3 regions of the Lysinibacillus sp. YS11 genome follow, and region 1 is predicted to be linked to each of the others. Evidence: a T-box and tRNA genes for the amino acid it is inferred to sense, from the RefSeq annotation. Region 1 holds a T-box; the other regions hold tRNA genes.

Region 1 (7,256 bases):
GGAAAAGTTGAAATGACACAAAAAGAAGTTGCAGATCATTTAGGCATATCGCAATCATATATTTCCCGTTTAGAAAAGAAAATTATTCAAGATTTACGTGAAAATTTAAATCAACCAATTTCTTAGAAAGGGAAATTTATCCTACCTAAAATTGGTCGCAGCTTTTGTGCATATTCTTGTTCCTCTCGGACAAACTGATGTCACGGTTTAGTCAGAGAATAACATCCGGAGGAATCGAATATGCGAACAAAAGTAGATCTTTGCGGCTTAGATACATCGACTTTGCCAATTCTAAAGCACGAGGAAATGAAGGAACTCTTTATCCGATTACAAGCTGGAGAAACAGAGATTAGAGAAGAGCTTGTGATGTGCAATTTAAGGTTAGTGCTTAGTATTGTCGGTAGATTTGCCTATAGAGGTGAACAGGCAGATGATTTATTTCAAGTAGGCTGTATTGGCCTCATGAAAGCCATTGATCATTTTGATTTAAAGCATAATGTACGATTTTCGACATATGCTGTACCAATGATTATTGGTGAAATTCGTCGCCATCTGCGTGATCATCATGCATTACGTGTATCTCGCTCTCTAAGAGATATAGCTTATAAGGCAATGCAGGCAAAAGAGCAATGGATAACCGATAATTTGCGAGAACCAACGATTGAAGAAATTGCCGAGATGATTGACATGAAAAAGGAAGACGTTTTATTTGCTTTAGATGCCATTCAAGATCCAGTTTCATTACAGGAACCCATTTATTCAGATGGCGGAGATGCTGTTTATATGATGGACCAATTACGTGATGATGATGTATCAGAAGATCAATGGGTTGCCTATGTGTCGGTAAAGGAAAGCTTGCAAAAGCTAGATGAACGTCAGCAAATGATCGTTGCCAAACGATTTTATTATGGAGAGACCCAAACTGAGATTGCCAAAGAACTTGGGATTTCTCAAGCACAAATTTCACGTCTTGAAAAAAATGCAATTGAAACAATGCAAAAAGATTACAAATAAAAAAATGCGCATCGTATAATTCGGTGCGCATTTTATCTTCATTCAATGAACAAATGATACATAAATATAAAGTAACAGCAAAGTTTGATGGTAGTAGAAATGTTTATACGAAAGTAAACAATAGAGGAGGTATGTCATTGCGTTTTTCGATGTTACAACAAAAAGAAGTCATTGAAGCAGGAAATGGACGATTTATAGGCTTTGTCATAGATGCTGAAGTATCAAAAGAAACAGGCTATGTGACAGCATTTTTGATTGCAGAGCCTCGCAAATATCTTGGTTTTTTTAAAGGTGAAGAGTCTGTGAGAAAAGTGTATATGAAGGATGTGCTTGTTGTTGGTAAGGATGTTATTTTAGTCAAAGCCCTTTCCTAAGACATAGGCACATTAAAATTATGAGAATTGTATGCTGACATAGGTCAGGCTATTCATTGATAAATCAAGCATTGCTTGTTACAATAAAAGAAACTATTGTTGTAAAGTTGGGAAAAACAGTGACAAAAATCTTAACAAATTTAAACAAGCTAAATGATTTAATAACAGCAGCAGAAAAAAAAGGGAATCGTGAGGGCGAAAAAGTCCAAATAATTGCCGTGACGAAGGAAGTTTCTGTTGAAAGAACACAAGAAGCAATTGAAGCAGGGCTCACTCATTTAGGAGAAAACAGACCAGAGGGCTTACATCGTAAAATTACTGAGATACATGCTGATGTTCATTGGCATTACATTGGGTCGCTTCAAACACGTAAAGTAAAACAAGTGATTAACAGCATTGATTATTTACACTCCTTAGATCGTTTGAGTTTGGCAGAAGAAATTGAAAAAAGAGCCGAACAACCTGTTAAATGTTTTGTACAAGTAAATATTTCTGGTGAAGAATCAAAACATGGTTTAACTATCGAAGAAGTTTTGCCTTTTGTAGAAGCATTAAAAGGTTTTACTAAGATTCAAGTTGTAGGTTTAATGACTATGGCACCAAACACCGAAAACGAAGCAAGTATTCGCTCTGTTTTCAAGCAATTAAAACAATGTCAACAGCAAATAGCCGAGCAAGGATTCGCACACGCACCTTGTACCGAGTTATCAATGGGCATGTCTAATGACTTTGAAATTGCGGTAGAGGAAGGGGCTACTTTTGTTCGAGTCGGAACGGCTCTTGTTGGAAATGAAAGAGGGGAACAGGATGAGCATGAAAAATAAGATTAAAAACTTCTTTTACCTTGAAGAAGAATTAGAAGAAGAAATCACGCAAGCTCCTATTCAGCAACAACAACCCATACAACAACAGCAACCGATTCATTCAGTTAAGCCAAAAAAAATGATGAAAGAACGCAAAGCACCTATTCATGAAATCATGCCACAAAGCACAGCAACTCCTAATAACATTGTCAGTTTGCAGGCAGCTATGAGTTCTAAGGGAGCAAAAGTTGTTTTAATAGAACCGAGAGTTTATGCAGAAGCACAAGATATCGCAGAGCATTTAAAAATAAACGTGCAACAATTGTCAATTTGCAACGTATCGAAAGAGAACAAGGTAAACGCATTATTGATTTTTTAAGTGGCACAGTCTATGCTCTTGCTGGAGATATTCAACGTATTGGTAAAGATATCTTCCTTTGTACGCCAGATAATGTAGAAGTGACTGGTGAAATTACAAACTTTATTTTAGACGATAATTAATAGCGAGGATTGTAGTTTATATGACTTTTTTTATTATACTTGGTTATGTATCATTAGCATTTAAGATTTACTCATTCATGCTAATTGCATATATCTTAATGTCTTGGGTGCCTGCCGCTCAAAATTCAGCAATTGGTCGCATGCTTGAAAAAGTTTGTGAGCCATATTTAGGTATTTTTAGGAAATTCATTCCGCCTCTTGGTATGATTGATATTTCGCCAATTGTGGCCATCTTTATGCTGAATTTTATAGAAAGAGGGCTTTATATAGTCATTCAGAAAATATATTTTATGTTCGCTTAGAAGTAAATCCTCACGTTTTGGTGGGGATTTTTTATTTATTTTAATTTTCTATGCTACTAATGCGACTAATAAAAAATTTTAAAACAATGACGTCCAAACGCATTAATTGGGAATACTAAGTTTCCAACTAACAAAGCAAAATGGAACTAGTGAAAGAGGAGACAACAAGATGGAACACTTAATCCAGCATTTTCGAAAAGATGAACAGCCCTTTATTGAACAGGTAATAAGCTGGCAGCGTGAGGTTGAAGATCGTTATGCGCCTAAGCTGACAGATTTTCTTGATCCAAGACAACGTTTTATTGTGACATCGATTATTGGGCAAAATGATACCCTAAAAACTGCATGCACAGGTTTATTTGAAGAGGCGGAGAGGCAGCGTATGCTTATTTTTCCTACTTACTATGAAGCAATAGAAGAAGACTTTCAGTTAGTGGCATTTACGATTCAATATCCAGTGAAATTTGTCCAATTACGACATCCTGATGTTTTAGGTGCGTTGCTTTCATTAGGTTTAAACCGTGGCAAATTTGGTGATATTCGTGTAAATGATCAGCAGGTGCAATTCGTTGTAGCTCAAGAGGTAGCAGAATATGTTCGGTTACATTTAACAGGTATTGGTAAAGTTAAGGTGCATATTGAGTCTTTAAAAGAAGCGGATTCCCTTATTGTAAATGAGGAAGAATGGTTGGAGGAATCTCATACAGTATCTTCCATGCGCTTAGATGTAATTATTGCGACTGTATTAAATGTATCACGCCAAAAAGCTCAAGCTTTAATTACTGGGAAAAAAGTTCGTGTAAATTGGACAGAAAGAGATACAGTTGCTTTTGAATTACAAGAGGGAGATATTTTATCGATACGTGGAAGTGGTAGGGTGAAAATTATTATGACTGAAGGCCGAACAAAAAAGATAAAATCCGTCTTCAAGTCGGTCGATTGGCCCAAAAAAGCTGAAAGTGAAGTAAATTTCATTAATTTTTACTGCTAAGTTGTCGGAACAATTGTATAATAGGAATTACGAATGTACATGTAAAGGAGAGAAGGATTGTATGCCATTATCACCTATTGATATACATAATAAGGAGTTTACAAAAGCCTTCAGAGGTTATGCTGAAGATGAAGTAAATGAATTTTTAGATCAGATTATTAAAGACTATGAAATTCTGCTTCGTGAAAAAAAAGAGGTTGATAAGCAATTAGAGATGGCTTTAGAACAAGCGAGACATTTCAACACCTTAGAAGAAACTTTGCAGAAGTCTATTGTCGTTGCACAAGAAGCGGCTGATGAAGTGAGAAGAAATTCTCAAAAAGAGGCAAAGCTCATTGTAAAAGAAGCTGAAAAAAATGCTGATCGAATTGTCAATGAAGCTTTGACGAAGGCTCGTAAGGTGACGATTGAAATTGATGAGCTTAAAAAGCAATCTAAGGTATTTCGTAATCGTTTCAAGATGCTTGTAGAAGCACAGCTGGATTTACTTAATGCAGATGACTGGGATCATTTGCTGCAATATGATATCGATTTAACAGAAATTCAAGCATCTGTTGAAGAAGCACAGGATTCTGAGGATATTTAACTTTTCTTTTTAATTGATGTAATTGACAAATGAAACTTGACGCGATTGTTTGAATTTCATATACTTTGTAATAGTAATTATTTTGAACAGATATGCATAAAAGCAGAGACGAAGACAGTATTTGTTAGGCGTTGTTAAGCGATTTGGGGACAGTGAGAGCCCAAACATACAACTAGCATTGAACATCACTTCTGAGCTAAATAACTGAAAAAAGTAGGTTATTTCGTGATGCACGACGTTAAACGTGCTTTTAAGAGGTAGTGCAAATTTTTGTACTACAATTAGGGTGGTACCGCGAGTAGAAGCTTCTCGTCCCTTAGTGGGATTGAGGGCTTTTTTTGTTTGTTTCCGAATCGTTTTAGATAATTTTGCCAATAACTGTCTTATGAGAAAAATGTCTACCTGTTTGTGTAAAATAAAGGAGGAATTTTAATGGTTGAATACAAAGATACTTTATTAATGCCAAAAACAGATTTCCCAATGCGTGGAAATTTACCGGCAAATGAGCCAAAAATGCAAGAAAAATGGAATGGCATGGATATTAACAAATTACAGATGGAGCGTACGGAAGGTCGACCAGAATTTGTTCTACATGATGGTCCTCCCTATGCAAATGGTGATATCCATATAGGCCATGCTCTAAATAAAGTATTGAAGGATATGATTACACGTCATCGCTCCATGACTGGCTACCATGTCAATTATATTCCAGGTTGGGATACACATGGTTTACCAATTGAGCAAGCATTGACTAACAAAGGTGTAAAACGTAAAGAAATGTCAGTAGCAGCATTCCGCCAACTTTGTGAAGAGTATGCTTATGAGCAAATTGACAATCAACGTGCCCAATTCCGCCGTCTAGGCATTCGAGGTGATTGGGAAAATCCATATATTACATTAAAGCCTGAGTTTGAAGCTCGTCAAATTGAAGTATTCGGTAAAATGGCGGAAAAAGGTTATATCTATAAAGGGTTAAAGCCGGTTTATTGGTCTCCTTCTTCTGAATCTGCTTTGGCGGAAGCTGAAATTGAATATAAGGACATCAAATCTCCATCCATTTATGTAAGCTTTGCAATTAAGGATGCGAAGGGTGTTGTTCCAGCAGATGCTAAATTTATCATTTGGACAACAACACCATGGACATTACCAGCAAACTTAGGGATTTCTTTGAATCCTGAATTTATCTATGTAGTAGTTGCAGTGGCTAATAAAAAATTCATCATTGCCAAAGAGTTATTAGAGTCAGTGGCAACTACGCTTGGATGGGTAGACTATGAGGTTGTACAAGAAGTAAAAGGAGAGGCATTAGATCGTATTGTAGCACAACATCCATTCTACGATCGTGAATCGCTTATTATGGTGGGTGAACACGTAACTGCTGAAGCGGGTACAGGTTGTGTTCATACAGCCCCAGGGCATGGTGAAGACGATTATCATATTGGTAAACAGTATGGTTTAGGTATTCTTAGCCCTCTTGATAATAGTGGCTGCTATACAGATGAAGCACCTGGCTTTGAAGGCGTGTTTTATAATGATGCGAATAAACTCGTCACAGAAAAACTAAAAGAAGTAGGAGCGTTAGAAAAGCTTGATTTCTTTACGCACTCCTATCCACATGACTGGCGTACGAAAAAGCCTGTTATTTATCGTGCGACACCACAATGGTTTGCATCTGTTGAAGCATTCCGTGGGGAGTTATTAGAGGCTGTAAAAGCAACAGCATTTACACCAGCTTGGGGAGAAACTCGTCTTTATAATATGATTCGTGATCGTGGAGACTGGGTAATTTCACGTCAACGTGCGTGGGGTGTGCCGATTCCGATTTTCTATGCTGAAAATGGTGAACCTATTATTACACCTGAAACAATTAGTCATGTCTCAGCATTATTCCGTGAGAATGGATCAAATATTTGGTTCCAAAAAACAGCAAAAGAGTTATTACCAGAAGGCTTTACACATCCAGGTAGCCCGAACGGCGAATTTACCAAAGAAAATGATATTATGGATGTATGGTTTGATTCCGGTTCATCACACCAAGGTGTACTAGTAGAACGTGGTATGAAATATCCAGCTGATCTCTATTTAGAGGGCTCTGACCAACATCGTGGTTGGTTTAATTCCTCTCTTATTACATCTGTAGCTATTAACGGCTATGCACCATACAAAGGACTTTTAACACATGGTTTTGTACTTGATGGTGAAGGACGTAAAATGAGTAAATCTTTAGGGAATGTGATTATTCCGCAAAAAGTAATGGATCAGTATGGAGCAGACATACTTCGTTTATGGGTTGCTTCTGTTGACTATACAGCAGATGTCCGCATCTCTATGGATATGTTAAAGCAAGTATCTGAAGTGTATCGTAAAATTCGTAATACTTTCCGTTTCTTACACGGCAATATTGCTGATTTCGATCCTACGAAAGATCGTGTAAGTTATGCTGAGCTTCGTGAAATGGATCAATATGTGTATATGCGCTTACAGGATGTCTTAAAAACTGTGCGTGCTGCCTATGATCGCTATGATTTTGCTGCTGTCTATCATGTAGTCAATAATTTCGTTGCTGTAGAGTTATCTTCATTCTATCTTGATATTGCCAAAGACGTAGTCTATATCGAGGGTCATGACAATAAGGATCGTCGTGCGATGCAAACAGTTATTTATGATACATTGATGACATTAGTA
Region 2 (7,256 bases), 2.0 Mb from region 1:
ACTTGGAAAGGTCCGCCAGAGCAGGTAAAAGCCCTGTAGTCGAAAGTTCGTTCTCTCCTGAGTGGATCCTGAGTACGGCGGAACACGTGAAATTCCGTCGGAATCCGGGAGGACCATCTCCCAAGGCTAAATACTACCTAGTGACCGATAGTGAACCAGTACCGTGAGGGAAAGGTGAAAAGCACCCCGGAAGGGGAGTGAAAGAGATCCTGAAACCGTGTGCCTACAAGTAGTTAGAGCCCGTTAATGGGTGATAGCGTGCCTTTTGTAGAATGAACCGGCGAGTTACGATTACGTGCGAGGTTAAGCTTTAGAAGGCGGAGCCGCAGCGAAAGCGAGTCTGAATAGGGCGAAATAGTACGTGGTCGTAGACCCGAAACCAGGTGATCTACCCATGTCCAGGGTGAAGGTGAGGTAACACTTACTGGAGGCCCGAACCCACGCACGTTGAAAAGTGCGGGGATGAGGTGTGGGTAGCGGAGAAATTCCAATCGAACTTGGAGATAGCTGGTTCTCTCCGAAATAGCTTTAGGGCTAGCCTCGTGATGAGAATACTGGAGGTAGAGCACTGTTTGGACTAGGGGGCCATCCCGGTTTACCGAATTCAGACAAACTCCGAATGCCAGATATTTATACACGGGAGTCAGACTGCGAGTGATAAGATCCGTAGTCAAAAGGGAAACAGCCCAGACCACCAGCTAAGGTCCCAAAGTAATCGTTAAGTGGAAAAGGATGTGGCGTTGCACAGACAACCAGGATGTTGGCTTAGAAGCAGCCATCATTTAAAGAGTGCGTAATAGCTCACTGGTCGAGTGACGCTGCGCCGAAAATGTATCGGGGCTAAACGATTCACCGAAGCTGTGGATTGACATCTACGATGTCAGTGGTAGGAGAGCGTTCTAAGTGCGTTGAAGTCAGATCGGAAGGACTGGTGGAGCGCTTAGAAGTGAGAATGCCGGTATGAGTAGCGAAAGACGGGTGAGAATCCCGTCCACCGTATGACTAAGGTTTCCTGAGGAAGGCTCGTCCGCTCAGGGTTAGTCGGGACCTAAGCCGAGGCCGATAGGCGTAGGCGATGGACAACAGGTTGATATTCCTGTACCACCTCCTCACCGTTTGAGAAATGGGGGGACGCAGTAGGATAGGGTAAGCGCGCCGTTGGTTGTGCGCGTCCAAGCAGTAAGGCGTGTGTGTAGGCAAATCCGCACACTGTAACGTTGAGCTGTGATGGCGAGTCCGTATGGACGAAGTTCCTGATTTCACACTGCCAAGAAAAGCCTCTATCGAGGTGAGAGGTGCCCGTACCGCAAACCGACACAGGTAGTCGAGGAGAGAATCCTAAGGTGTGCGAGAGAACTCTCGTTAAGGAACTCGGCAAAATGACCCCGTAACTTCGGGAGAAGGGGTGCTCTTGAGCGTGCAAGCGCATGAGAGCCGCAGTGAATAGGCCCAGGCGACTGTTTAGCAAAAACACAGGTCTCTGCAAAACCGTAAGGTGACGTATAGGGGCTGACGCCTGCCCGGTGCTGGAAGGTTAAGAGGAGTGGTTAGCGCAAGCGAAGCTGCGAATTGAAGCCCCAGTAAACGGCGGCCGTAACTATAACGGTCCTAAGGTAGCGAAATTCCTTGTCGGGTAAGTTCCGACCCGCACGAAAGGCGTAACGATCTGGGCACTGTCTCAACGAGAGACTCGGTGAAATTATAGTACCTGTGAAGATGCAGGTTACCCGCGACAGGACGGAAAGACCCCGTGGAGCTTTACTGTAGCCTGATATTGAATTTTGGTACAACTTGTACAGGATAGGTAGGAGCCAGAGATCTCGGAGCGCCAGCTTCGAAGGAGGCGTCGGTGGGATACTACCCTGGTTGTATTGAAATTCTAACCCATGCCCCTTAGCGGGGCAGGAGACAGTGTCAGGCGGACAGTTTGACTGGGGCGGTCGCCTCCTAAAAGGTAACGGAGGCGCCCAAAGGTTCCCTCAGAATGGTTGGAAATCATTCGTAGAGTGTAAAGGCACAAGGGAGCTTGACTGCGAGACCTACAAGTCGAGCAGGGTCGAAAGACGGGCTTAGTGATCCGGTGGTTCCGCATGGAAGGGCCATCGCTCAACGGATAAAAGCTACCCCGGGGATAACAGGCTTATCTCCCCAAGAGTCCACATCGACGGGGAGGTTTGGCACCTCGATGTCGGCTCATCGCATCCTGGGGCTGTAGTCGGTCCCAAGGGTTGGGCTGTTCGCCCATTAAAGCGGTACGCGAGCTGGGTTCAGAACGTCGTGAGACAGTTCGGTCCCTATCCGTCGTGGGCGTAGGAAATTTGAGAGGAGCTGTCCTTAGTACGAGAGGACCGGGATGGACACACCGCTGGTGTACCAGTTGTCTTGCCAAAGGCATCGCTGGGTAGCTATGTGTGGACGGGATAAGTGCTGAAAGCATCTAAGCATGAAGCCCCCCTCAAGATGAGATTTCCCATTACGCAAGTAAGTAAGATCCCTCAAAGACGATGAGGTAGATAGGTTCGAGGTGGAAGTGTGGTGACACATGGAGCTGACGAATACTAATCGATCGAGGACTTAACCAAAAAAGTTTGAAACATTCAATGCACCGTTTATCCAGTTTTGAAAGAGCAAATCTTTCTAAAAAGAGAGCTTCTAGACACAGCAGTACGCCGTGTATGGAAGGTCGACCATAGTCTAGTGATGATGGCAAAGAGGTCACACCCGTTCCCATACCGAACACGGAAGTTAAGCTCTTTAGCGCCGATGGTAGTTGGGGGCTTCCCCCTGTGAGAGTAGGACGTCGCTAGGCATAATACCCAGGAGGATTAGCTCAGCTGGGAGAGCATCTGCCTTACAAGCAGAGGGTCGGCGGTTCGAGCCCGTCATCCTCCACCATATGCCGGTTTAGCTCAGCAGGTAGAGCAACTGACTTGTAATCAGTAGGTCGTGGGTTCGATTCCTATAGCCGGCACCATTTTTTCGAGCCATTAGCTCAGTTGGTAGAGCATCTGACTTTTAATCAGAGGGTCGAAGGTTCGAGTCCTTCATGGCTCACCATTTATAAATAATAATAAGCGGGTGTGGCGGAATTGGCAGACGCACTAGACTTAGGATCTAGCGCCGCAAGGCGTGGGGGTTCGACTCCCTTCACCCGCACCATTATTTTCATTGCCAGATAAAAAAGCTTATGCACATGCGGAAGTAGTTCAGTGGTAGAACACCACCTTGCCAAGGTGGGGGTCGCGAGTTCGAACCTCGTCTTCCGCTCCAAATGTGCCGGGGTGGCGGAACTGGCAGACGCACAGGACTTAAAATCCTGCGGTAGGTGACTACCGTACCGGTTCGATTCCGGTCCTCGGCACCATTTTAAATGCGCCCGTAGCTCAATTGGATAGAGCGTCTGACTACGGATCAGAAGGTTATGGGTTCGACTCCTGTCGGGCGCGCCAAAAGAACAACGGGAAGTAGCTCAGCTTGGTAGAGCACTTGGTTTGGGACCAAGGGGTCGCAGGTTCGAATCCTGTCTTCCCGACCATTTCCAAAAAGATTATGGGGCCTTAGCTCAGCTGGGAGAGCGCCTGCCTTGCACGCAGGAGGTCAGCGGTTCGATCCCGCTAGGCTCCACCATAAGTAAATTAACCAGTATAAAGATCCTGGCGGCGTAGCTCAGCTGGCTAGAGCGTACGGTTCATACCCGTAAGGTCGGGGGTTCGATCCCCTCTGCCGCCATCTTAAAGGACCTTTAGCTCAGTTGGTTAGAGCAGACGGCTCATAACCGTCCGGTCGCAGGTTCGAGTCCTGCAAGGTCCACCATTTATATATTGTAACGGAGGTATACCCAAGTCTGGCTGAAGGGATCGGTCTTGAAAACCGACAGGCGGGTAACACCGCGCGGGGGTTCGAATCCCTCTACCTCCTCCAGTTTTAAATTTTTATAAATGGTGCTTTAAAAACTCGAAACAACATAAAATTATCGCGGGGTGGAGCAGTGGTAGCTCGTCGGGCTCATAACCCGAAGGTCGTTGGTTCAAATCCGGCCCCCGCAACCAAAAGGTCCCGTGGTGTAGCGGTTAACATGCCTGCCTGTCACGCAGGAGATCGCCGGTTCGATCCCGGTCGGGACCGCCATTTTTAAAATAAAAGTCATGAGAAGCAAAAAAGTGAGCAAGCTTAGCATGGACGAAATGGGTCAGTAGCTCAGTTGGTAGAGCATTAGATTGAAGCTCTAAGTGTCGGCGGTTCGATTCCGTCCTGACCCACCATTTATGCGGGTGTAGTTTAATGGTAAAACCTCAGCCTTCCAAGCTGATGTCGTGGGTTCGATTCCCATCACCCGCTCCAAGGGCCTATAGCTCAGCTGGTTAGAGCGCACGCCTGATAAGCGTGAGGTCGATGGTTCGAGTCCATTTAGGCCCACCATTATTCCGAAGTAGCTCAGTTGGTAGTAGCACCTGACTGTTAATCAGGTTGTCGCAGGTTCGAGTCCTGCCTTCGGAGCCATTTTTATTTTGGGGAAGTACTCAAGAGGCTGAAGAGGCGCCCCTGCTAAGGGTGTAGGTCGGGTAACCGGCGCGAGGGTTCAAATCCCTCCTTCTCCGCCATGGGCCCGTTGGTCAAGTGGTTAAGACACCGCCCTTTCACGGCGGTAACACGGGTTCGAATCCCGTACGGGTCATACTAGAAACAGTAGATGCAATTGCATCTACTGTTTTTTGATATTCATAGATACAAAATTTACTCTTGATTCAATGCATTTTCGTCCATATAAACTACTTCCCAGATATGCCCATCTACATCTTGAAAACCCCAACCATACATAAATCCGTGATCTTGTGGTTCACTATAAGGTTTACCACCAGAGGCAAGTGCCTTATTCACTAGTTGATCTACTTGTTCTCGGTTTTCAGCAGAGAGACATAAGATTGCTTCTGCAGAAGTAGTAGTATCTGTAACTTCTTTTTTACTAAATCCTTTAAATCGTTCTTCAACCATTATTAATACGAAGATATTTTCACTAATAATCATTGAGGCTGTTGTTTCATCACTGAATTGTTGATTGAACTCAAAACCTAATTCCTTAAAAAACTGATAGATTTGTTTAGATCTTTTACTGGTAAATTGATAAAGATATTTTTCGATTGAAAAGCCATTTAGTATCACCTCCAAATTGACAGTATCATGGAGCATAAAGTCGTGTCAATTATAGCAAAGCGGGGCGCAAATGGAAGCCATTAGCACTATTAGAAGTAGGCGTTATGTGAACAAAAACAGAAAGGTTATATCTTCAACCTTTCTGTTTAAAAAGTTTTAACTATTTATCCTCTGGCTAGCATTCTTTCAAGTGAACTAAGTGCTTCAGCGGTAGTATGTTCATCTACTTGTATACGGTTATGAGGTTGACCTTGCTCAATATTTTCTAAGCTCCATAACAAATGTGGAAGGTCAATTCGATTCATTGTTAAACAAGGACAAAAGTTTTCGTTTAAGGAGACAATATGTTTATCAGGATGCTGCTTAATAATGCGATTGACAAGGTTCATTTCTGTTCCAATTGCCCATGCAGATCCGCTTGGAGCTCGATTGATTGTATCAATAATGTATTTTGTGGAGCCTGCATCATCAGCCGCTGCAACCACTTCACGGCTGCACTCAGGGTGAACAATTATCCTCATAGTCGGGTGTTCTTTGCGAATAACCTCTGTATGTTGAACAGTAAAACCTTCGTGCACAGAGCAGTGACCCTTCCAAAGAATAACCTGGATATTTTCAAGTGGCTCTTTTGTTTCGAGCAAGTTCTTATGCGGATTCCAAACAGCCATATTTTCAAGAGGTATACCTAAATCATAGGCAGTATTTCTTCCTAAATGTTGGTCAGGTAAAAAGAAGATACGCTGTTTTTGGGTAAAAGCCCATTGAACAAGTTCCTTTGCATTCGATGAAGTGACACAAGCACCACCATGTCTTCCAGTAAAGGCTTTAATAGCCGCAGTTGAGTTAACATAGGTTAGAGGAATAATCGTATCACCAAAGAGTTCTTGAAGAATTGGCCATGCTTGTTCAGTTTGATAAATATCAGCCATATCAGCCATTGAACAACCAGCGCGCATATCTGGTAAATAGATATGTTGCTGTTTCGTTGTCAGCATATCAGCAGTTTCTGCCATAAAATGTACACCGCAAAATACGATGTGTTCAGCTTCCTTATTTGCTGCGGATAATTGAGCTAACTGTAAAGAATCCCCAGTTGCATCTGCAAATTGAATGACTTCATCTTTTTGATAATGGTGGCCAGGAATAAATAATTTAGGACCTAATTTTTTCTTTATTGATAAAATACGAGATTCCATTTCCTTTACAGATAGTGCCCGATAATGCTCTGGGAGTAATGTCGTCTGTTGTAATAAACTAGTGATGGACAAGGGAATGATCTCCTTTCATTTGAACGAGTGCACTAATATCAAAAGCTTTAACTGAATGTGTTAAGGAGCCAAGTGAAATCCATTGAATACCCGTTTGGGCATAAGCCTTTAAATTTTCAAGTGTGATGCCCCCAGATGCTTCAGTCGCAATAGTGGGAGGAACAATGGGAAGCCATGCACGGATTTCTTCTGGGCTACGGTTATCAAACATAATAATATCTGCTCCTGCGTTGATAGCTTCTTCTAATTGTTCTTTTGTTTCAATTTCAACTTCAATTTTTACGGTATGACCGACTTTCGCTCTAGCGGTCTGAACTGCCTTTGTAATGCTACCAGCAAAGGCAATATGATTATCCTTTAGCATAATTGCGTCATACAGGCCATTACGATGATTAAAAGCACCACCAATTCGAACAGCATATTTATCTAGCATACGCAGTCCTGGTAGTGTTTTACGCGTATCACATATTTTTGCGTGAGTACCTACTGTTTCTTGAACGGCAAGATGGGCAGCCGTTGCAATAGCAGACATACGTTGAATAAGATTTAAAATGACACGCTCACCGATTAATAATTTTTGTAAGGGACCTTTAATCACAGCGAGTACATCACCTGACTTCACCATCTCTCCATCTTTTGTATGAAGATTGACTTCGATTGATCGATCGAGTAAGAGAAAGCCATGCTCAATAATGTTAGCCCCACAAAAAATTCCGCTTTCTTTCGCGTAAAAAGAAAAAGCTCCCTGTTGTTCGGCTGAAAAGATAAATTCACTCGATAAATCTCCATCTCCTAAATCCTCATTAAAAAATTGCTTGAGCATTTCCTCAAGTTTGA
Region 3 (7,256 bases), 2.0 Mb from region 1:
CTACTTCAATCGCTAAGTTTCCTAGTTTAGCATTATCTTTAAATAAATCTGCTTGCGCTGCAACACGTTTAAATCCTAAAGCATCAAAAATCACACCTGAGAATGAATCTGTGTAATAGATACGAGATTTATCGGCCATAAAGCGTACAAATGAAACTTCTTGGTTGGTTTGTTCTCCAAGTTCTTCTTTCAGAGCTTGTAACTTATCTTCGTAAGCTTTTAGAACTTCTTCACCTTTTGTTTCTTGATTTACTGCTTTAGCGTATAATTTAAAATTCTCTTTCCAGTCACCACGTAATGTATCAGAAAACACAGTTGGAGCAATTTTGCTAAGTTTAGCATAATCTTTTTCTTGTCGTAATTTATTGCCAATGATTAAATCTGGCTTTAAAGAAGCAATTTTTTCGATATTTATTTCATGTTCAATACCGACAACCTCTACACCTTCCATTTGATCCTTGATGTGATCATACCATGGATCGCCTGTCCAAGATTGAACAGCACCTACTGGTTTAATACCTAGAGCTAATAATGCTTCTGTTCCTTCATTAGTTAAAACAACGATACGTTTTGGTGTGTCTTTTACTTCAGTTGTCCCCATTGCATGGTCAACACTGTAAGCATTGCTTTCTTTTGTACTTTCTTCTTTGGCATTATCTTTAGAAGTACCGCATGCTGCCAGAACAAAAATAGCAACCACAGCTAGTAAAACTAATAGTTTTTGAAAAGCTTTTTGCACCTTTTCTTCCTCCATTGTATATGATAAAATATTTAAGCATATTTGACGAGAATGAAAATCACTTTCATCTGTCTAAGAACGATATTAATCGTATTGTATGTAACTATCAATGTCAATAACTAATTTAATAATTTTCCAAGAAAAGAGTACACGTTAAATATGATATTAAAAAATAATTATTCTAAAATGATTGCTTTACTAGTAGGAGTCATACTATTACTTCTTTCTATGGGGATCAGTATTGTGTATGGTTATGCAAATACTTCTATTCAAACTACGTATGAATCTTTTAGACAATTTAACAATTCAAATGAGCATCTTATTATTCAAAATGTTCGAATTCCAAGAGCTCTTATAGCCAGTTGCGTTGGTGCTTCATTAGCTATTACAGGCGTGCTTATGCAGACCTTAACGAAAAATCCATTAGCCTCTCCTGGAATTTTGGGCATTAATGCAGGAGCAGGCTTTGCTGTTGTCTTTGCCATGATTTTTTTCCACATTTCAAGCTTGCAATCTTTTGCGTGGATTGCATTTCTTGGTGCAGCAATCGCTGCTTTATCCGTTTATGGAATTAGTTTCTCAGGTAGAGATGCTGTTACTCCAGTGAAAATAACTTTAGCTGGTGCTGCCATCAGTGCCCTATTTGCATCATTTACGCAAGGTTTACTCGCTACAAATGAAGCAGAACTTGATCAAGTTTTGTTTTGGTTAGCAGGTTCTGTACAAGGTAGAAAACTTGAAATTCTACTATCTGTTCTACCGTATCTAGTAATTGGGTGGATTGCTGCCCTCATCATTTCCCCCAAAATGAATATTCTCGCTCTTGGCGATGATGTAGCAAGAGGTCTTGGTTTACGTTTAGGACTTATGAAGATATTGGTCGGTCTTATTGTTATTTTTTAGCAGGGGGAGCAGTTGCAATTGCTGGCCCCATTGGTTTTATAGGGATTGTCGTTCCCCATTTTGCGCGCAAGTTTGTCGGCACTGATCATCGATGGCTTATTCCTATGGCTGCTTTACTTGGGGGGATACTTTTATTGCTGGCTGATGTTGCGGCTCGTTATATTATCATGCCACAAGAAGTTCCAGTAGGCGTCATGACTGCTATGATTGGCACACCATTCTTTATTTACCTTGCGCGAAAAGGTGGAAAAAAATAATGAAACATGTAAAAACAATTCGTTTACTTCAACAAAAAATTTCATTTTTAATAGATGTACAAGCTATAAAAAAATTAACAGTGATTTGCATACTAACTCTTGCCGTGTTCTTTCTTAGTGCATCATTTGGTGATTCATTCATCAATCCATTTAAAGTTTTACAAGCTTTTTTTGGTTACGGCTCAGATTTTGATCAACTGATTATTATTGATTTTCGAATGCCTCGAATTTTCATGGCCTTGTTTGCTGGAATGGCGTTAGCCGTCGCAGGTGCAGTTTTACAAGGAATCATTAAAAATCCACTTGCCTCACCTGATATAATCGGCATATCTGCTGGTGGTGGGGCAGCGGTTGTTGGTTTCTTAGCCATTTTCAGTGATTCTAATCACTCTTTAACAGTTAGTATAGAGTGGTTGCCATTAGCAGGATTCATAGGTGCTACTATCGTCGGATGTATAGTCTACCTATTTGCTTGGAAAGATGGTGTCACACCAAATCGTCTTGTCTTAATCGGTATTAGCGTGTCGGCATTCATGCAAGCAGTTACTACAATGTTAATGATTATCGGCCCAATTTATCAAGCAAGTGAAGCGAATAAATGGATTACGGGTAGTGTCAAAAGTTCGGATTGGGATCAAGTACAAATCGTTATTCCATTGATTTTTGTACTTCTACTTATAACCTTTTTTATTACTCGGCAGTTAAATGTTCAAGAATTAGGTGATGATACAGCATCAAGCCTAGGGCAGCCTGTTCAAAAAACACGCCTTTACTTAATTCTATTATGCTCCAGTTTAGTAGCGAGTGCCATAGCATTTGCTGGTGCTATTGGGTTTGTAGGATTAATGGCTCCTCATATTGCACGACGCATTGTTGGTTCATCGTTCGGTGTACTTATTCCGGCATCCGCAGCAATTGGTGCATTGCTTGTAATGGTTGCAGATATTATAGGTCGTACAGCATTTAGCCCATTAGAAGTACCCGCAGGCGTCTTTACTGCTGCTATCGGTGCTCCTTACTTTATCTATTTATTATTTAGAAACCCTAAAAAATAAAGGAGTCTATACTACATGACTGAATCTTTATTAACCAAATCTCTAACATTAAGTTATGGTGATTTCAATATTATCGAAGATCTCAATTTATCTATTCCTTTGAATGAAATTACTGTATTAATCGGAGCGAATGGCTGTGGTAAATCCACACTCTTACGCTCCATTGCTCGATTATTAAAACCTAAAAAAGGCTCCGTTTTATTAGACGGTGAGGATATTTTTAAATTATCTACAAAACAAGTGGCTAAAAACCTCTCTATTCTTCCTCAATCTCCTGTTGCACCAGAAGGCTTAACTGTCCTACAACTTGTGAAACAAGGTCGCTATCCTTACCAAAGTTGGCGACAACAGTGGACTGAAAAGGATGAAGAAATCGTTTTAAGCGCTTTAAAAGCTACAGGTACAGAGCATTTACAAGATAGACCAGTAGATGAGCTATCAGGAGGACAACGTCAACGTGCTTGGATAGCTATGACGCTTGCTCAAGATACAGATATCATTCTTTTAGACGAGCCTACGACATACTTAGATTTAACTCATCAAATAGACGTTTTAGATTTACTATTCGAATTGAACCAACAGCAAAAGCGAACTATTATTATGGTACTACATGATATTAATCTTGCTTGTCGCTATGCCGATCATATTATTACAGTGCGTGACCGTGGTGTCTATCGTCAAGGGAAACCAGAAGAAATTATGACCACTGATTTAGTTAATCATGTGTTTGACCTTGATTGCCAAATGACGACAGATCCAATCTTTGGTACACCTCTTTGCATCCCATATGGAAAAGGACGAAAAATTTAATCACTAATTTAAAAAACAACAAACAAGCCTACACAGTTTAATCATTCTGTGTAGGCTTTCATTTATTATAGCTATGTTATAAATCTAAATATCAAGTAAATTAAAAAGTGCAGTAGATGTAAATTCATCTACTGCACTTAGTATGACCCGTACGGGATTCGAACCCGTGTTACCGCCGTGAAAGGGCGGTGTCTTAACCACTTGACCAACGGGCCCATGGCGGAGAAGGAGGGATTTGAACCCTCGCGCCGGTTACCCGACCTACACCCTTAGCAGGGGCGCCTCTTCAGCCTCTTGAGTACTTCCCCAAAATAAAAATGGCTCCGAAGGCAGGACTCGAACCTGCGACAACCTGATTAACAGTCAGGTGCTACTACCAACTGAGCTACTTCGGAATAATGGTGGGCCTAAATGGACTCGAACCATCGACCTCACGCTTATCAGGCGTGCGCTCTAACCAGCTGAGCTATAGGCCCTTGGAGCGGGTGATGGGAATCGAACCCACGACATCAGCTTGGAAGGCTGAGGTTTTACCATTAAACTACACCCGCATAAATGGTGGGTCAGGACGGAATCGAACCGCCGACACTTAGAGCTTCAATCTAATGCTCTACCAACTGAGCTACTGACCCATTTCGTCCATGCTAAGCTTGCTCACTTTTTTGCTTCTCATGACTTTTATTTTAAAAATGGCGGTCCCGACCGGGATCGAACCGGCGATCTCCTGCGTGACAGGCAGGCATGTTAACCGCTACACCACGGGACCTTTTGGTTGCGGGGGCCGGATTTGAACCAACGACCTTCGGGTTATGAGCCCGACGAGCTACCACTGCTCCACCCCGCGATAATTTTATGTTGTTTCGAGTTTTTAAAGCACCATTTATAAAAATTTAAAACTGGAGGAGGTAGAGGGATTCGAACCCCCGCGCGGTGTTACCCGCCTGTCGGTTTTCAAGACCGATCCCTTCAGCCAGACTTGGGTATACCTCCGTTACAATATATAAATGGTGGACCTTGCAGGACTCGAACCTGCGACCGGACGGTTATGAGCCGTCTGCTCTAACCAACTGAGCTAAAGGTCCTTTAAGATGGCGGCAGAGGGGATCGAACCCCCGACCTTACGGGTATGAACCGTACGCTCTAGCCAGCTGAGCTACGCCGCCAGGATCTTTATACTGGTTAATTTACTTATGGTGGAGCCTAGCGGGATCGAACCGCTGACCTCCTGCGTGCAAGGCAGGCGCTCTCCCAGCTGAGCTAAGGCCCCATAATCTTTTTGGAAATGGTCGGGAAGACAGGATTCGAACCTGCGACCCCTTGGTCCCAAACCAAGTGCTCTACCAAGCTGAGCTACTTCCCGTTGTTCTTTTGGCGCGCCCGACAGGAGTCGAACCCATAACCTTCTGATCCGTAGTCAGACGCTCTATCCAATTGAGCTACGGGCGCATTTAAAATGGTGCCGAGGACCGGAATCGAACCGGTACGGTAGTCACCTACCGCAGGATTTTAAGTCCTGTGCGTCTGCCAGTTCCGCCACCCCGGCACATTTGGAGCGGAAGACGAGGTTCGAACTCGCGACCCCCACCTTGGCAAGGTGGTGTTCTACCACTGAACTACTTCCGCATGTGCATAAGCTTTTTTATCTGGCAATGAAAATAATGGTGCGGGTGAAGGGAGTCGAACCCCCACGCCTTGCGGCGCTAGATCCTAAGTCTAGTGCGTCTGCCAATTCCGCCACACCCGCTTATTATTATTTATAAATGGTGAGCCATGAAGGACTCGAACCTTCGACCCTCTGATTAAAAGTCAGATGCTCTACCAACTGAGCTAATGGCTCGAAAAAATGGTGCCGGCTATAGGAATCGAACCCACGACCTACTGATTACAAGTCAGTTGCTCTACCTGCTGAGCTAAACCGGCATATGGTGGAGGATGACGGGCTCGAACCGCCGACCCTCTGCTTGTAAGGCAGATGCTCTCCCAGCTGAGCTAATCCTCCTGGGTATTATGCCTAGCGACGTCCTACTCTCACAGGGGGAAGCCCCCAACTACCATCGGCGCTAAAGAGCTTAACTTCCGTGTTCGGTATGGGAACGGGTGTGACCTCTTTGCCATCATCACTAGACTTGGTTATGTATCATGTTTTGAAGTTGTTTACCTGTCCTTCAAGACAAGAATTATTGTATAACGTTTTCTAACATTGTGCAATACTTTTTTATAAAAAAAAGAAATTATTACTTTTTAAAGATATTTTTGTTAAGTAAGAGAAAATATTGCCCTGCAAAATATTATAGCAATTGTTGGTTCAAAAGAAAACAATTATTTTATTTGGCCGATATTATTAGCTTATAATCTATTTCACTACAAGTGAAGAATATAGATAATCCTTCACTCGTCTTTTCGTTAAATATTTGAAAGCTCTATTTTTAATTTTACAATATCCTCAAGTGTAGTGGAAGGACCAAAAGATATTCTAAAAAATTGGCGTGCCGCTTCCAAAGAAAATCCCATTGATAGAATAGCCTTTGTTCCCGATTCACTATGAATATCACATGCACTACCTGTAGAGATACAGATTCCCGCCTCATTTAACTTTAAAAGAACATATTGCCCCTCTACTTTTTCCATCATTACCCCACAAATATTAGGTAGTTGCTGTTTACACTCAACGAGCTGACATTTTTCAGGTAAATTATTTTCAAAATAATTTCTTAGCGTTTCATAATGTTGCAATTCATATTGATAGTTTTCAATTGCCGCGGCAAAGGCCACGATTGCAGGAGTATCTAATGTCCCCCCTCTAAGACCCCTCTCATGTGTCAAACCTGGTGTTAATGCAGGTACTCTGATTGCAGGGTTCAGATATATAGCACCACAGCCCTTTGGTCCGCCTATTTTATGAGCCGAGATGGTAATCGCATCTGCCCCTTGTGGTATAGCTAGTTTGCCAAATGATTGTACACAATCAACATGACAGAATATATTTGATTTTCTTGCCATCTTTACGATTTTCTCTACAGGCTGGATTGAACCAATTTCAGAATTGACATGTTGAATGGTAATCAAAGCAGTCTCTTCCCGGATTGCTTGTTGCAATTGCCCCAGATCAACACAACCATCCTTCTGCAAAGGTAATTTTGTTACAGTAAAGCCCTTTTTCTCAAGTGTATTCAAAGCCGCATGCACTGACGTATGCTCAGCTTGAGATGAAATAATGTGTTTTCCTTTTTTTGAGGCTAGCGCTAACGACAAGATGGCTATGAGATTTCCTTCTGTTCCACTACCCGTAAAAATTACGCCATCACTAGTTACACCTAGGGCTTGGGCTACAACCTCCCTTGATTGCTGGACAAAATAAAAAGCTTGTCCCCCTAAATCATGCAAACTCGCACTATTTCCATAATACCGTTGTGCCACCTCTACATATGCCTCAAGAGATTCCCTCATCATAGGTGATGTTGCAGCATAATCCATATAAATCATCGTCTTCTT

The links. A T-box is a leader RNA that pairs with one kind of tRNA and senses whether it is charged. The one in region 1 lies ahead of ileS (isoleucine--tRNA ligase), so its partner is inferred to be a tRNA-Ile.
Region 2: it has a tRNA-Ile gene. The T-box ahead of ileS (isoleucine--tRNA ligase) is inferred to sense a tRNA for this amino acid. The anticodon was not compared.
Region 3: it has a tRNA-Ile gene. The T-box ahead of ileS (isoleucine--tRNA ligase) is inferred to sense a tRNA for this amino acid. The anticodon was not compared.

The regions. Positions count from the first base shown of each region.
Region 1 covers NZ_CP026007.1:972,544-979,799, forward strand. Annotated here, with positions in the region: gene sigE (RNA polymerase sporulation sigma factor SigE) at 1-126, shown strand, start outside; gene sigG (RNA polymerase sporulation sigma factor SigG) at 241-1,014, shown strand; gene LBYS11_RS04495 (PRC-barrel domain-containing protein) at 1,146-1,388, shown strand; gene LBYS11_RS04500 (YggS family pyridoxal phosphate-dependent enzyme) at 1,508-2,212, shown strand; partial or broken gene LBYS11_RS04505 (cell division protein SepF) at 2,196-2,692, shown strand; gene LBYS11_RS04510 (YggT family protein) at 2,713-2,994, shown strand; partial or broken gene LBYS11_RS04515 (RNA-binding protein) at 3,164-3,951, shown strand; gene LBYS11_RS04520 (DivIVA domain-containing protein) at 4,047-4,571, shown strand; T-box leader at 4,668-4,891, shown strand; gene ileS (isoleucine--tRNA ligase) at 5,004-7,256, shown strand, end outside.
Region 2 covers NZ_CP026007.1:3,549,850-3,557,105, reverse strand. Annotated here, with positions in the region: rRNA gene LBYS11_RS17885 (23S ribosomal RNA) at 1-2,582, shown strand, start outside; rRNA gene rrf (5S ribosomal RNA) at 2,694-2,809, shown strand; tRNA gene LBYS11_RS17875 (tRNA-Val) at 2,820-2,895, shown strand; tRNA gene LBYS11_RS17870 (tRNA-Thr) at 2,899-2,974, shown strand; tRNA gene LBYS11_RS17865 (tRNA-Lys) at 2,982-3,057, shown strand; tRNA gene LBYS11_RS17860 (tRNA-Leu) at 3,075-3,159, shown strand; tRNA gene LBYS11_RS17855 (tRNA-Gly) at 3,196-3,270, shown strand; tRNA gene LBYS11_RS17850 (tRNA-Leu) at 3,276-3,364, shown strand; tRNA gene LBYS11_RS17845 (tRNA-Arg) at 3,373-3,449, shown strand; tRNA gene LBYS11_RS17840 (tRNA-Pro) at 3,459-3,535, shown strand; tRNA gene LBYS11_RS17835 (tRNA-Ala) at 3,552-3,627, shown strand; tRNA gene LBYS11_RS17830 (tRNA-Met) at 3,656-3,729, shown strand; tRNA gene LBYS11_RS17825 (tRNA-Ile) at 3,737-3,813, shown strand; tRNA gene LBYS11_RS17820 (tRNA-Ser) at 3,829-3,921, shown strand; tRNA gene LBYS11_RS17815 (tRNA-Met) at 3,975-4,049, shown strand; tRNA gene LBYS11_RS17810 (tRNA-Asp) at 4,053-4,128, shown strand; tRNA gene LBYS11_RS17805 (tRNA-Phe) at 4,187-4,262, shown strand; tRNA gene LBYS11_RS17800 (tRNA-Gly) at 4,268-4,341, shown strand; tRNA gene LBYS11_RS17795 (tRNA-Ile) at 4,343-4,419, shown strand; tRNA gene LBYS11_RS17790 (tRNA-Asn) at 4,424-4,500, shown strand; tRNA gene LBYS11_RS17785 (tRNA-Ser) at 4,511-4,601, shown strand; tRNA gene LBYS11_RS17780 (tRNA-Glu) at 4,604-4,675, shown strand; partial or broken gene LBYS11_RS17775 (VOC family protein) at 4,735-5,150, opposite strand; gene nadA (quinolinate synthase NadA) at 5,316-6,419, opposite strand; gene nadC (carboxylating nicotinate-nucleotide diphosphorylase) at 6,406-7,256, opposite strand, start outside; gene nadB (L-aspartate oxidase) at 7,247-7,256, opposite strand, start outside.
Region 3 covers NZ_CP026007.1:3,540,959-3,548,214, forward strand. Annotated here, with positions in the region: gene LBYS11_RS17630 (ABC transporter substrate-binding protein) at 1-754, opposite strand, end outside; partial or broken gene LBYS11_RS17635 (FecCD family ABC transporter permease) at 899-1,899, shown strand; gene LBYS11_RS17640 (FecCD family ABC transporter permease) at 1,899-2,954, shown strand; gene LBYS11_RS17645 (ABC transporter ATP-binding protein) at 2,970-3,764, shown strand; tRNA gene LBYS11_RS17650 (tRNA-Glu) at 3,908-3,979, opposite strand; tRNA gene LBYS11_RS17655 (tRNA-Ser) at 3,982-4,072, opposite strand; tRNA gene LBYS11_RS17660 (tRNA-Asn) at 4,083-4,159, opposite strand; tRNA gene LBYS11_RS17665 (tRNA-Ile) at 4,164-4,240, opposite strand; tRNA gene LBYS11_RS17670 (tRNA-Gly) at 4,242-4,315, opposite strand; tRNA gene LBYS11_RS17675 (tRNA-Phe) at 4,321-4,396, opposite strand; tRNA gene LBYS11_RS17680 (tRNA-Asp) at 4,455-4,530, opposite strand; tRNA gene LBYS11_RS17685 (tRNA-Met) at 4,534-4,608, opposite strand; tRNA gene LBYS11_RS17690 (tRNA-Ser) at 4,662-4,754, opposite strand; tRNA gene LBYS11_RS17695 (tRNA-Ile) at 4,770-4,846, opposite strand; tRNA gene LBYS11_RS17700 (tRNA-Met) at 4,854-4,927, opposite strand; tRNA gene LBYS11_RS17705 (tRNA-Ala) at 4,956-5,031, opposite strand; tRNA gene LBYS11_RS17710 (tRNA-Pro) at 5,048-5,124, opposite strand; tRNA gene LBYS11_RS17715 (tRNA-Arg) at 5,134-5,210, opposite strand; tRNA gene LBYS11_RS17720 (tRNA-Leu) at 5,219-5,307, opposite strand; tRNA gene LBYS11_RS17725 (tRNA-Gly) at 5,313-5,387, opposite strand; tRNA gene LBYS11_RS17730 (tRNA-Leu) at 5,424-5,508, opposite strand; tRNA gene LBYS11_RS17735 (tRNA-Lys) at 5,526-5,601, opposite strand; tRNA gene LBYS11_RS17740 (tRNA-Thr) at 5,609-5,684, opposite strand; tRNA gene LBYS11_RS17745 (tRNA-Val) at 5,688-5,763, opposite strand; rRNA gene rrf (5S ribosomal RNA) at 5,774-5,889, opposite strand; gene LBYS11_RS17755 (cysteine desulfurase family protein) at 6,168-7,238, opposite strand.